DNA from 2 places in the Oceanobacillus sp. FSL W7-1293 genome. Region 2 is predicted to be linked to the other one. Evidence: predicted binding sites of a transcription regulator. Region 2 holds the regulator's gene; the other holds the start of a gene.
What was found. Region 2 encodes Rex, which represses fermentation and respiration genes when NADH is low (regulators of the CRP and FNR family bind a similar motif). Its sites were predicted from a motif close to TTGTGAAATATTTCACAA; they were not measured.
Positions count from the first base shown of each region.

Region 1: the regulator Rex is predicted to act here: its motif matches at 3,913-3,930, upstream of qoxA (cytochrome aa3 quinol oxidase subunit II).

Region 1 is NZ_CP150212.1:3,409,740-3,417,354, reverse strand. It holds gene qoxD (cytochrome aa3 quinol oxidase subunit IV) at 1-261, opposite strand, end outside; gene qoxC (cytochrome aa3 quinol oxidase subunit III) at 263-865, opposite strand; gene qoxB (cytochrome aa3 quinol oxidase subunit I) at 865-2,814, opposite strand; gene qoxA (cytochrome aa3 quinol oxidase subunit II) at 2,886-3,773, opposite strand; gene MKY65_RS16700 (EAL-associated domain-containing protein) at 4,303-5,517, shown strand; gene MKY65_RS16695 (exonuclease SbcCD subunit D) at 5,614-6,768, shown strand; gene MKY65_RS16690 (SMC family ATPase) at 6,799-7,615, shown strand, end outside.
Region 2 is NZ_CP150212.1:1,205,797-1,213,411, reverse strand. It holds gene MKY65_RS06065 (type II CAAX endopeptidase family protein) at 209-913, shown strand; gene MKY65_RS06060 (DUF4305 domain-containing protein) at 915-1,109, shown strand; gene MKY65_RS06055 (redox-sensing transcriptional repressor Rex) at 1,229-1,864, opposite strand; gene MKY65_RS06050 (ABC-F family ATP-binding cassette domain-containing protein) at 2,220-4,154, shown strand; gene MKY65_RS06045 (CBS domain-containing protein) at 4,271-5,431, shown strand; gene MKY65_RS06040 (FtsW/RodA/SpoVE family cell cycle protein) at 5,529-6,701, opposite strand; gene tsaD (tRNA (adenosine(37)-N6)-threonylcarbamoyltransferase complex transferase subunit TsaD) at 6,863-7,615, opposite strand, start outside.

The DNA.
Region 1 (7,615 bases), 2.2 Mb from region 2:
AAGCAATGAACCAAGGATGGTTAAGATAGCAACTGCTACACCATAAATTGTGTGGAGGTAAATACCGCCTTTATCTTCACTTTCTCCGGCGTGCATAAATACAACGAGCTGCACTCCTGCTTGAATAAATGCTGTAACAATCAGAATGGTTAATCCCATTGCAAAAGACATGTCAAAGAAATAGACACTTAATGCAACAACAGTCAGGAGTAGTGAAAAGATATATCCGTTAACCTGTTTTAGTGGAAAAAGTTCTTTCATGTTACATCATTCCCTTCAAGTAAATAAAGCTGAAAATAAAGATCCACATAACGTCAAGGAAGTGCCAGTAAAGAGAGAATATAAATGATTTATTCGCTGTCCGCGCATTTAAACCGCCGCGCAGAACTTGAACAATAATCATAATTCCCCAGAACAGCCCGAAGGTTACGTGAGCTCCATGTGTTCCGAGCGTTGTTAATAGGGTAGCAGTAAAACCGCTTGTCTGCAATGTTGCTCCAATATGGTAAAAATGAATAAATTCATATATTTCTACGCTAAGGAATCCTGCACCTAACAGGAGCGTAACTACCATAAAGCCAATCATTGCCTTCACACGACCAATACGCATCGCATGAACTGCTAATCCAATTGTAAAACTACTTGTCAGTAAAAGGAATGTCTCAATCAAAACCGGCGGTAATTCAAAAATCTCTGCGCCAGCCGGACCGCTGCCAACGCCACGGTCTACATAAACAAAATATGATGTAAACAGCGTGGCAAACAGCATAATTTCCGCACTTAGGAAAATCCAGAATCCCAAAATATTCATTTTATTGGTTTCGGTGCTATATTCAAGAGGTAGATTTTGAGAATCAAGTTTCATTATTTAGCACCTCCGAATTTGTTTTCTGTTTCTTCAATTTCTTCTTTATGAATATGATGTCCGTCGTCTTTTTCAAATGAACGGTAAATCAGACAGCCGATAATTCCAAGGAAGGCGATAATGACTCCAACCCATACATGGAAGACAAAGAAAAAGCCAAATACAAAGAAGAAACCTGCAAGAATAATCGACCAGCCGCTGTTATTCGGCATATGAATGTCTTTAATTTCCCCTTTAAATAAGTCATGTCCATTCTTTTTATAATCCCAGAACGCTTCTTCAGAATCCACATTTGGTGTGATAGCGAAGTTGTATTCTGGAACCGGATTATGCGTAGCCCATTCAAGAGAACGTGCATTCCAAGGATCGTCACCGACATTTCTTGGTGCATAACGGAAGCTGTAATAAACGTTATAAACAATTATTACAAACCCGACTGCTAACAGCAGCGCTCCAAAGAAGGATACCATGCTTAAAGGTCCGAAGCCGGATGCTTCTGAATAAGTGTACATTCTGCGTGCCTGTCCGTTTAACCCGGTAATATACATCGGGAAGAAGGATAAACAGAAGCCAATAACAATATTCCAGAATGCCCATTTGCCAATACGCTCATTCAGCATGAAACCGAACATTTTTGGCCAGTAATAAATGAGACCGGCAATCATCGCAAATACCACACCAGGGATGATTACATTATGGAAGTGAGCTACTAGGAACATCGTGTTGTGATATTGATAGTCTGCACTTGCCATTGCAAGCATGACACCAGTTACCCCGCCAATCGTAAACAGCGGAATAAATGCCACGGAATACATCATTGGGGTCGTAAATCGTATTTTACCTCGCCACATCGTCAGAAGCCAGTTGAATATCTTAATTCCCGTCGGTACGGCGATTGCCATGGTTGTAATCGAGAAGATACTGTTGGCAACAGCTCCTTGTCCCATCGTAAAGAAGTGATGGACCCATACCATAAAGGATAGCAAGGAAATAATAACCATGGACGCAACCATTGATTTATAGCCATATAAATTACGCTGTGAGAATGTAGCGATAATTTGCGAGTAAATCCCGAATGCAGGAAGCACCAGAATATATACCTCAGGGTGTCCCCAGACCCAGAACAGGTTCGCCCACATCATATCCATACCGCCGTCTCCAGTTGTAAAGAAGTTGGTAAAGAATTGACGGTCTAACGTTCCCATTAATAAAGCAATTGTCAGTACAGGGAATGCAAACACAATAATAAGGTTTGTGATTAATGCAGACCAGGTAAACATCGGCATTTTCATCAATTTCATGCCAGGCGCACGCATTTTCATGATCGTGGCGATAAAGTTAATCCCTGTCATCAATGTTCCGATACCGGAAATTTGCAGTGCCCAGTTATAGTAGTTTACCCCAACATGTTCACTGAATTCTGTTCCTGCCAGCGGATAATAGTTTGTCCATCCGGCATCCGGTGAACCTCCGACAACAAAGGAAACGTTAAACAGCATTGCTCCGGCAAAATATAACCAGAAGCTGAGCGCGTTCAAGCGCGGAAAGGCAACGTCTCTTGCCCCGATTTGCAGCGGGACAACGAAGTTCATCATACCGATAATAAATGCCATTGCCATGAAGAAAATCATAACAACACCGTGTGTCGTGAAAACCTCGTTATAGTGCTGTGCGTCTAAGAAGCTGTTATCTGGAACAGCTGTCTGCAGACGCATCATAACAGCATCTGCTCCACCTCTGAAAAGCATAAGCAATGCTGAAATGATATACATAATACCAATTCGTTTGTGATCAACCGTTGTTAACCAATTATTCCAAAGATATCCCCATTTTTTGAAATAGGTAACACCAAAAACAATCGCAATACTTACAAGTCCAATCGCAACGATGGATGCATAAAGCATTGGATCATCATGGGGCGGAATAGAAAATCTATCTAAAAAATCCATTATGTCGAAACTCCTTTCTAGAGCTCAGAAATTTTCAAGCACCTCAAACATGAGTGCTGTTGTAAAGCTGATTAATGATGATGATGTCCGCCATCTTCATCTGAATCAGATGGTCCATGATTATGCGGACTGTTCTCTCCCTCAGGTGCAGGTTTGAATTCCTGATGTGTACCAGTGAAAGTCATTTGTCCTAAATGTCCAGGCTCTAATAATTCTTCAAATTCTTCCTCGGTCAGCGGGTCCGCAGTATTATGAATATCTTCTACCCAGGAATCGAATTCACTTGGAGGCATTGCTGTAACAGCAAATTCATTTTCTGCAAAACCTTCTCCATTAAAGTTAGAGTTTCTTCCCATATATTCTCCAGGCTCATCTGCAACAACGTTCAGATAGTTTGTCATATCTGCCATCGCATATTTCTGTCCTGCCAATTGAGGAATCCAGAAACTTGAAATCGTTCCATGAGAATATAAACGGAATTCAACGTTTTGATTTGTTGGAATGAAAACATAATTCACTGTTTCAATGTCCTGTTCCGGATAACTGAAATGCCATTTCCAGTTAGAAGAGGATGCATAAATAACGAGCGGCTCGTCTTCAGCATAGCCTTCTGGAGGGCTCTCCACTTGATGTGTCGAAATGGTAGAAACCACGGATAAAAAGGCAACAATTAAAATTGGAACAGCGACAATAATTCCTTCTACATATTTATTACCCTCAATATGAGGCGGCTCGTAGTCAGGATCTTGTTTTGACGCTCTATATTTAAATAAAATAACTGCCAGCATTACTAAGACAACAATTACAATGAATGACATTGTAAAAATCGATATCCAAATCACAGTTGCAGTTGTATCTGCTTGAGGACCTTTTGGATCAAGTACAAGTAATGGTTCACAGCCTGCCAGAAAAGCAGCAATGCCTGTTAATAAGGCTAAGTAGGTCCACTTTAACTTCATGTTGATACCCCTTCCTTTGATGTTTAATAAGATGGATTACTATGATTAAAAGGTTGTTCACAAAATGAACACACAATTAACTTAGTATTGGTTTATAGCAGAGATAATATTAATACTGATATAAGGAAATTACAAGAGATTGAAAAACACTTCACAAAATGTTCATGAAAACTTCTACATCTTTTTGAATTTTGTCGGTAAATGTCGAAAAAGACTTGACAATATTAACAAATGGTAGTAATAGGGCTTTTAACATTAAATTGAAAATTTTGTACAATATAAAGTGAAACTTCCTTTAGTGAGGGCTTTTCGACGCAGAATGGTTCTTCGATGTGGAGAGTAATCGCACCTCCAGTTTCAGTCAGTTATACTGCGATAAACTAACTTTATGCAGGTATATATCTGAAAATAAATTTAAGAAGAGCTTCTGAATAAGGTTATTAGTTATATTTTGTTATTATAATAGGAAAATGTAAATCAAATAAGCGTAAAGTGGAATATGCTATAATGAAATGAAGGGGGAGTCAGCATGGATCCATTAGATATATTGATAGATTTAGAACAATTACTTCCTTATTATAAACCGATTGTCCGGGCAGATAAGCAGCTGGTAAGCGGTTATGAAGTAATTGCTTACTACTTAGATGAAAATAATAAAGAGCAGCGTTTAGATTGGCTCTTCGATGATACCTCCATTCCAGATGAATTCCGGCTGGAGGTAAACAAATATATCCATCAAAAAGCAATTGAGAAAAAATTACAAGAACATTTTACAGGACACCTCACTTTATACTATGATGCAGAATTATTGGTACGTGATAATGGAGAAGTATTTATTGATTTACTGCATGATCATCAGGAAAAAGGATTACATCTGAATGAAATCATTCTCGAAATCAAGGATACATGTCTGCCAAATAATACAGATCAACTGGGCCATATCATTAAATACTTAAAAACACTGGGAGTAAAGATCAGTATTGAATTAGCAGACGCAAATGGCAGTCTGAATCAATTAGCCGTTCTGCATCCTTCCTTTATTAAAGTAGATACATCATTTTTAAAGGATGATCTGCTCCCGCATCTGTATAAGGATGTTTATTTTGGCGTGTCGATGTTATCCAGAAAAATAGGTGCTTCTTTGTTATTTAAAGGCATCCGCTCTTATAAACAATTGAATTTTGCATGGCAAAGCGGCGGTGAATATTATCAGGGCAGCTATCTGACTTATCCGCAGCAGGATTTTATTGAGGAAGATGCATGTAAAAATAAATTAACGGAGTATTTTAGAGAATTTGTAACCTATGAACAAAAGAAAGCGAAGGCACAATTTGAATTATTAGACTCCGTTTATGCAATAATTGACCGTCTTCTTTCCCAGACGAAACAAACAAACGACGACAGCTGGCTGCTGAAGCTTGCTGAGGGCTGTGAAGATTTTGTATTTCGTATCTATGTTTGCAACAGCGTCGGTCTGCAAATCTCGGCAAACGTGGAAAAAGATATGCAGGGGAGCTGGACCTTGATTGAGGAAGGGATGCATAAGAACTGGAGCTGGCGTCCATATTTTTTCGAGAATATAATGCGGATGAATATTGAGAAAAAAGGAATTTTATCGGATCTATACACAGATATCGAGCGTTCCGAGTTGATACGAACGTACGCTTATCCGCTGTCTCAGGAACGATATATATTTTTTGATATTCCATACAGTTATTTGATAGAAAAAGAAGGCTTACTATAAGAGAATAATAATGAAAGGGGAAGGAGTACCTTTCAAAGCTTGATTTGTCCGGTTTTTCGTCTTCGATGGATTCCGGGATAGAAGGAGGTTTTTTAAATGAAATTGATTCATACAGCAGATTGGCATCTGGGCAAGCTGGTTCAAGGCGTTTATATGACTGAAGACCAGGCCTGCATCCTGGATCAGTTTGTTGAAGCGGTGGAAAAAGAAAACCCGGACGCTGTTATTATTGCAGGAGATTTATATGATCGTGCGGTACCTCCTGTAGAAGCAGTTGATTTATTAGATAAAACATTAGACCGGATTGTTAATCAATTAGGGATTCCCGTCTTAGCGATTGCCGGTAACCATGACAGTCCGGGCAGACTTCATTTTGGCAGCCTCTTAATGAAGGAAAAAGGTTATCATATCATTGGCCAGCTTTCGGAAAGCATACAGCCTGTTGTACTTTCAGATGAATTTGGGGAAGTGCATTTTCATCTTATTCCGTATGCAGATCCAAGTGTGGTCAAAGCCTTATTTCAAGAAGGAGATATTCGCAATCATCAGGATGCCAATGCTTTTCTTGTTAAGCAGATAAAGGAAAACATGGACGAAGCAGCACGCCATGTTTATGTTGGACATGCTTTTGTCACTCCTTTTGGCGAGACGGAAGAAAATACGAGTGATTCAGAACGCCCGCTGTCTATTGGCGGAGCAGAGCATGTCGATGCACATTTATTTACAGATTTTCATTACACAGCGTTAGGGCACCTCCATCAGGCGCATCATGTGCTGGATGAAAAAATTCGCTACTCCGGATCCATCCTAAAGTATTCCTTATCGGAAGAACATCATCAAAAAGGGTATTTAGTAGTTGAACTGGGTGAAGAAGGAAACGTCCAGGTTGAGAAAAAAAAGCTTATCCCCAAACGTGAAATACGTTCTATCAAAATGAAAATGGAGGATATTTATAGGGAGCCTCGAAGCGAAGATTATGTATTTGTTCAGTTGCTTGACGAGCTTCCTGTTTTATCGCCGATGGAAAAGGTACGTTCTATTTTTCCGAATGCCATGCATGTGGAGAGAGTAAGAACTACGTCAGGAGTCACGCAACAAAAAGAAAATCAGGCCCCTAAGACGAGCTTAAGTGAAATGGAATTATTTGATGCCTTTTATCAGGAAGTAACGGATAAGGAAGCTACCGAAGAAATGAACGAGATAATGAAGGAGTTATTTCAAGAAATTCAGGATGCAGATAACGAACGGTAAGCATCTAAATAAGAAGCAGGTGAAAAGAGAATGCAGCCTTTACAATTAACATTACATGCTTTTGGACCGTATAAGGAAAAAGAAGTAATCGATTTTTCTAAACTGCAAGGAAACACATTATTTGTCATTTCCGGAAAAACCGGGGCAGGAAAGACGACGTTATTTGATGGGATAGCCTTTGCATTATATGGGAAAGCAAGCGGATCTGACCGGGAAGACCAGCGTATGCTTCGCAGTGATTTTGTAGATGAAAACGTACATACTTCTGCGGAGCTTATTTTTCAAATACAAGATAAAACGTATCGTATTTTCCGGCAGCTGGGTCATGTAAAAAAAGGAAATAAGAGTAAAACAGGAGATAAATGCGAATTTTACGAAGTGCGGCCAGATGGAGAATCGCCGTGCGTAGACAGACAGATGGTAAGCGAAATTGACCAAAAAATAGAAGATATTATTGGTTTGACTCCAGATCAATTTAAGCAGATTGTAATGCTTCCACAAGGGGAGTTTCGAAAACTGTTAACTTCTGATACAGAAAATAAAGAAGAAATCCTGAGACGTTTGTTCCGAACCGCGCATTATAAATATATGAATGAACTGCTCCGGGAGAAGAAAGCAAAATTAGAAAAAGAAAATCAGCGTATTCTAAACCGTATGGAGCAGCTGCGGACGCAAGTATTCTCCTTAGACCTTCCAGATGACGCCGAAATCCGTGAGTTGGCAAATAGAGAGCATGTCAATACGAATCAAATTATAGAAGCTTTAGAAACAGAGTTAAAGAAAAATGAAGCAGCGTATACAGAAGAAGATGCTCGTTATAAAGAAGCAACTAAGCAGCAGGAGCTCA
Region 2 (7,615 bases):
AGGATGATGAGGAATTTTTAGAAAAACTTGTATTCGTTTACTTTTTGAAGATAACTTCTACTTTTCACTTTCTGCTTTCCTATTTTAACCCCTGTTTATTTTCTTTTTCAATGTTTCATGCATGATTTGATGTACTTTTGATTATAATTTTCAGTAACAGTTGTGTTAGAATATATCCTATGGCGATAATAGTTGAAGGAGCGTTTTTATGACTCGAAGATATACATATGTCATTCTCACATATATCATTATGCAATTTTCTGTTTTACTTATGGCACCGCTGATTACATCCATATTTGGTTTGAATCTTGCGCTTGCCAGTATTTATTGGTCTGTCTTTAGTTTCACTATTGGCCTTGTTATTGTTCTCTGGCTCTTAAAGCCTGATATGCAGGTCCGGACTCATCCCGATGCTGTCGGGGTCGGCGGTATTATTGTCTGGTCTGTTCTAGGGATTATTATGGCGCTTCTTTCACAGGGGCTGGCTGCCACCATTGAGATGGAGCTATTTGGAATCGATCCCGGTTCAGAGAATACCCAAGGCATTATGAATATGGCACGGGCTGTGCCAATTTTTATTGTTCTTCCGGCAATTTTGGCACCTATATTAGAAGAAATCATTTTCCGGAAAATTATATTTGGTTCGCTGTATAAAAAAATGAACTTTTTCTTTGCGGCTTTAATTTCTTCCCTTATTTTTGCCGTGATTCATACAGATTTTCTGCATATACTAGTATATGCTGCGATGGGCTTTGTTTTTGCATTCCTTTATGTACAAACAAAACGAATTCTTGTACCTATCATTGTACATGCCGGGATGAACACCCTTGTCGTGCTGGCTCAACTTTCCTTAGATCCAGAAGAAATTCAAAAACAGCTTGACCAATTACAACTCATATTCTTTGGAGGTTAACATGCATCAGCCTTATTTAGTAAAAGCCATTCTTTATGTTTTATTCGGTGTTTTATTTATTTATGTCGGGGTTCTCAGCAAGGGAGAATCCGTCTGGGATACAGTCCCCCTTATATTCGCCGGATTTGCAGCTTTAACCTTCTATGCCGGCTTCCGGATGCTGCGATTCTATTTTAAAGTAAAGAATAAAAAATAAAAAACTAGCTCTTAGGCAGGAAGCTTCTTAAATTTAGAAGTTCTGTAAAGAGCTAGTTTTTTGTAATTAGAAAAGTAGAAGATTGGTTAAGAAAACACTATGGAGCTTCTGTGCATCCCCTACTCCTCTTCTAAGGAATAATGCTTCAAAAAGTATACAAGTGATTGCAATTCTACTGTTAAATCAATGTGATGAACGCGAATATAGTTTGGAACGGTAATACGTGCCGGCGTGAAATTAAGAATACCTTTAATACCGAGCTCCACAAGGCGGTTCGCAGCGGCATCTGCTTCTTCTGCAGGTATTGTTAAAATAGCAACTTCAATTCCGCTTATTTTATCCTCTAATTCATTCACATGATAAACGGGAACACCGCCAACTTCCGTGCCTACCTTGGATTCATCCGTATCGAATGCCATCGTGATACGAATATTATTGTTCTTTAAAAAGTTATAATGCAAAAATGCAGTTCCCAGGTTTCCAACACCAATTAAAGCAACATTCGTTATCTCATGCTGGTCCAGTGTACTTTTAAAGAACCCTAATAAATACTCCACATTATATCCGTATCCTTTTTTCCCAAGCGCACCAAAATAGGAAAAGTCTCTGCGGATGGTGGCAGAATCTACTTTAACTGCCTCACTTAACTCTTTGGAAGATACGCGCATCTTCCCTTGCTGATATAAATTATTTAAAAATCGATAATATAAAGGCAAACGCTTAGCTGTTGCCTGCGGAATTTTATTTTGTTCCATTTGAAACGGCCTCTCTTCAGTTACTAAGTATAGGAAAACTTACATGTTAACCTATTTCATATCCCCTCTAAGGATATTGCTATATTTTAAATTGTAAGCCTTCTTTATTTTGTAAATAACGCATTTATTCAATAGTACACACTCTATTATATAATTTTAACAGAAATACAGCCAACATAGCGAACTTTATTATAATTTTATTGTAGCTTCTATTTGGATACGTTACACTGATAGAAGGTATACTTTCCTTTTACAGGATGGTTCAAGAAGACAGGATAAGCAATAACATGCTCGTCACCTTATTTTCATGTGCTTTTTGAACAGCTTTTTTTACGAGTCAGAAAGGATGGCAACGATGATTTTAATGCAACTAAATGGAATCTCTAAATCCTTTGGAGCAGAAGAGATTCTCGCTAATATAAAAATGGAAATAAAAGATAATGAACGGATTGCAATAGTCGGCCGGAATGGAGCCGGAAAGTCAACACTTCTCAAAATCATGGCAGGAGAAATGCCTTATGACGGCGGTGAGATATTCCAGCCGAAAGACCTGACATTCGGCTACCTCTCACAGCATATGACGTTAGAGTCCGGAAAAACCATCTGGCAAGAGATGCTGGATGTATTTTCGCCTCTGCTTGCCATGGAGAAAAAATTACGTGAACTGGAAGCACAGATGGCAGACGCCTCCAATATGGAAGCATCTGATTATCAACAGCTGCTCGAGAGATATGATACGCTTCAAAATGAATATCAATCGAATGGCGGATATACGTATCAAGCGGAAATAAAATCTGTGCTCACTGGGTTGTCCTTTGGTGATTATGATTACGATACATTGATTACCGATTTAAGCGGCGGACAGAAAACAAGACTGGCTCTCGGGAAGCTTCTACTGCAAAAACCGCAGCTGCTTATTCTCGATGAACCGACGAACCACTTAGATATTGACACACTTACATGGCTCGAAGGCTATTTAGTAAGCTATCCAGGTGCTATCATTATTGTTTCCCATGACCGCTACTTTTTAGACAAAACTGTATCAATTGTTTATGAAATTTCCAGACACCATTCTAAAAAGTTCTACGGAACATACAGTAACTACTTAGCTCAAAAAGCGCTTGATTATGAGCAGGAGAAAAAAGAATTTGAAAAACAGCAGACAGAAATCAAACGGATGGAAGATTTTATTCAGCGTAATTTAGCACGCGCTTCTACGACGAAACGTGCCCAGAGCAGACGTAAAAAACTTGAAAAAATAGAACGTCTTGATCATCCTGCCGGGGATGAATCCTCCGCATCTATTTCTTTCCAGGTGAACCGTCAGAGCGGAAATGATGTATTAAAAATAAAAGATTTAACGTTTCAATATCCTGATACGGATCAGCCGATTTTTAAAAACATCACGCTACATGCTAACCGGGGCGACCGTATCGCATTGGTAGGCCCAAACGGTGTCGGCAAAACCACCTTATTAAAAAATATTGTCGGCAAGTATCTGGCAAATCAAGGCGAAATCCAGCTCGGGACAAATGTTCAAATCGGCTACTACGACCAGGAACAGGCAAACCTTCACTCAAATAAAACTGTTCTGCAGGAGCTGTGGGATGATTATCCATTAATCAATGAGAAAGATATTCGTACAATCCTCGGGAATTTTCTATTCTCTGGCGAGGATGTCTTAAAACCTGTATCTGCCTTAAGCGGCGGTGAAAAATCAAGGCTTGCTCTGGCAAAATTAAAAATGCAAAAAGCAAATTTACTAATCCTTGATGAGCCGACCAACCATTTGGACATCGACAGCAAAGAAGTATTAGAAAGTGCTTTAATTGATTTTCCGGGAACAATTCTTTTTGTTTCCCATGACCGTTATTTTATTAATCGAATTGCGGACCAAGTTGCTGAAATGCAAGCAAGCAGTGTAAAAATATATCTGGGCGACTATGATTATTATTTAGAGAAAAAAGCAGAGGAAGAGGAACGGCGGCTGTTGCAGCTGCAAAATCAGCAGAAGGAAATAGAAGAGCCGGCAGCTTCAGCAAAAAAACGCAGCTTCCAGGAAGAAAAACAGCGGCAGCGCGAGGAGCGCAAACGCAAGCGGCGGATTGAAGAGCTGGAGACAAGCATTGAACAGCAGGAGGAAGCTATTGCTGCCATCGAACTGGAGATGACCAAGCCAGACGTCTTTGATGATCATAAAAAGACAATGGAACTGACCGATAAATTATCGGCTTTAAAAGAAGAGTTGGATCATTTCATGGAGGAATGGGCAGAATTAGAAGAGAATTAAGCAATTGATATAATTTTCAGATTGTTGTATACTGAAAACAGGCAGAGTTAATGCCTGTTTTTTACTTAAAATTAAACAGTAAACTATCCAATTTGATAAACGGAGGTTGTTATCCCGTGGCGATACCCATCGTTACTTTTTTAGTTTTCATTCTTGCCAGTTTGATGTACTATGCTATCAAAGAAACAATGCTGTCTCAATCGACCGCAGCAGAAGTACGTTCCCATTCCTTTCTTCGTTTCCTTCGCTTTGCCGTGATATTTATCGGCCTTTTCAGCAGTGTATGGCTTACTGCGGCTGTCACTCTTCCGCTTGGTCAGGCTCTCTTTCATTCGGGTTTACCTTTTCCACAAAATCTAAATGAGTTTATGTTTCTATTTGGCTCCAGTCTGCTTTTATTTGGCTTGTGGGTCAGCTTAGGATATCTTTTGCCTAAATGGCTGGCAAATCATCATTCTCAGCTTATTGCACAAGGATTATCCCGGCTGATGCCGTATCCCTTCAAGAAAAAAATGAATGATAAAACCATACAATCGGAAAATCGTCATGTAGCTCAAAATATTATCGAATTCAGCGGCAGGGATGTAGGAGAAATTGCAACACATCGTACGGATTTAACCGTTCTGCAAATAGATGCAACCATGGAAGAAGTATTTGCTGCTGTGCAAGAAACCGAATTTACAAGAATTCCAGTTTATGATGAAGATATTGACCAAATCGCTGGGATATTACATGTAAAAGATTTCTTTCGAAGTCTGAAATCAGGTGGATCTCCTGCTTTCTTTTCTCTTCATCATATTATTCGCCCTGCTGTATATGTCAGAATAAATCAAGAAATGGATGAAGTTTTTAAGGATATGAGGGAAAGAGATTACAGCATCGCCATGGTTCTCGATGAATTTGGAGGAACATTTGGGTTAATTACTTTGGAAGATATTATCAGAGACATAACGAAAGACTTATTAGGAGAACAGAAGCCAATGGCAACAGAGTCAAAGGACATCCTGCCGCTTTCCGGTAATCGTTATCTGATTAACGGGGCGGTCAGCCTGTTTATATTAGAGGGAACACTTGGAATCACTTTTCCAATCGATACACCGCATCAGACGTTGGACAGCTTTTTATCGGAATTAATGAAACAGCAGCCTGACAATCCAAACACGATACACTATAAGCATCTATTATTTACTGTACATTCTGCAAAGGACAATCCTATTGAATCTGTGGTTGTTACAGTATATGAAGAGGATTTGATGGGACAGCAATTTACCGGCTGATTTTATATAAAATAGAAAGAAGTGCTTGGAATACCATATCCAAGCACTTCTTTCTATTTTAATTACATGTTCAAATTTTGTTCCTGATGCCATCCTTTTATTTAAATAAATAGTCGTTCTGTATCGTTTCTTCCACAGCAACGCGATAAACGACCGCCATACCCAGCATGGTCGACATCACCGAGCTTCCTCCGTAACTTATCAGAAGCAAAGGAATCCCGGTAACTGGCATGATTCCTACTGTCATACCAATGTTTTGAAAGACGTGAACAAGCATCAAGCTCAAAAACCCAAAGCAGAAATAAGCGCCAAATGGCGAGTGCTTATAAATATTTAAGCCGAGCGTTACCAGTTTATATAAAAGCATAAAATAAAGTAGAACAACAAAAGCGCTGCCGACAAAACCAAAACTTTCTCCAATAACAGAGAAGATAAAATCAGTCTGGGCTTCCGGATAATTTACTTCCACGCTTCCTATTCCCTTACCAAATAATTGCCCTGACCCGAGCGCCATATGTGAGCGTTCAAAGTGATAATTAGCATCTGCTGACTGCTGTGAGGGATCAAACCAAGTCATCACACGATCAATTTGATAGGGCGCTACTCCAATTGTCTCTTCCGCAAATTCCGGAAATTCAATGATAACGAATAAAGCACTGGCTATAACAGCAACTCCTACAATAATTAGAGAAAAGATGATTCTCCAATTAATCCCGGATAAAATAATCAGCATGCCGGCAATAAATAAATACACCATGGCTGTACCAAAGTCCGGCTGCAGCATAATTAAAAACACCGGGATGGCTATATACAGCAATAATTTACCAAGAAGCTGTATATCTGTCTTTAACGTACTTACTTCAAATTTTTCCTTATGCCTGCTGACGACTGCCGATAAAAATAGTATAGTTGATATTTTAACAAACTCTGCCGGCTGCAACGTCAATCCTGGTATAAAGGTATACCAGCTTTTCGCACCGTTTATTTCTCTCGCAATAAAGTCAGGACTGATAGGGATAAGCGCCAGCAGGACAATCCCACCTATATAAATATAGAGACTTGTTTTATACAACTGCTCTAAGTCTAAAAATTGAATAGCAGCAATCATACCGACTCCAATTGCGTAAAAGAGCATTTGCCGTATCAGAAAGTTTGTACTATATTGTTCCAGCTGCTGTGCATTGTACACGGCCAGAAAGCTTATTATTGCGAAAGCAATCAATAATAAGATTAAATCGGTTTGAAAATAATAATTTTGTTTTTTATTCATCGGATTCCCACCAAATTTCTCCTGTCGCTACCCTTGATTTTCATGAGCCAATCTCACAAGATAAGCTGTTATCATTAATGGTAATTTCAACATCATCCATTATGTTACATAAAAACCAATCTGCATTCTTGCAAATCACAAGCTTTCATTATTTACTATTTCTATTCTAACATTAAAGAAGGATTTGCGTTTAAATCAAGTGCTTTAAATTTTTCTTTTTCATACAAAATCGTTCCGGCTGCCGCAATCATAGCGGCGTTATCTGTACATAAATGAATCGGTGGAATGTACAATTCCGTATCTGTATGATTAAAACGATTTTTCAAGCTTTGCCGCAAGCCTTTATTCGCTGCAACACCGCCCGCAACAATAACCTGCTTCACCTTATACTCCTGTGCTGCCCGGTATGTTTTTTCAATCAATACGTCAATTACACTTTGTTGAAAGCTCGCAGCAACATCTGTGGGATTCAGGGTTTCTCCGCGCTGTTCAGCGTTATGGAGCGTATTGATAACTGCTGACTTTAAGCCGCTGAAGCTAAAGTCATAGCTTCCTTCTTCCAGCCACGCACGCGGGAAATCAATCGTATCCTTCCCTTCTGCACTTAAACGGTCAATTTGCGGCCCTCCTGGGTAAGGAAGCTTCAGCATTCTTGCTACTTTATCATAGGCTTCTCCAGCTGCATCGTCTCTTGTTTCACCAATTAATTCATAATCATAATGATCTTTCATGATAACCAGCTCTGTATGCCCTCCAGAAACAATCAGGGCCAATAACGGAAAAGCAAATTCATTTTCTAAACGGTTTGCATAAATATGCCCGGCAATATGATGAACACCAATAAGCGGTTTATTTTTTGCAAAGGCAAGAGCTTTCGCAGCGTTGACCCCGACAAGAAGGGCGCCTACTAAGCC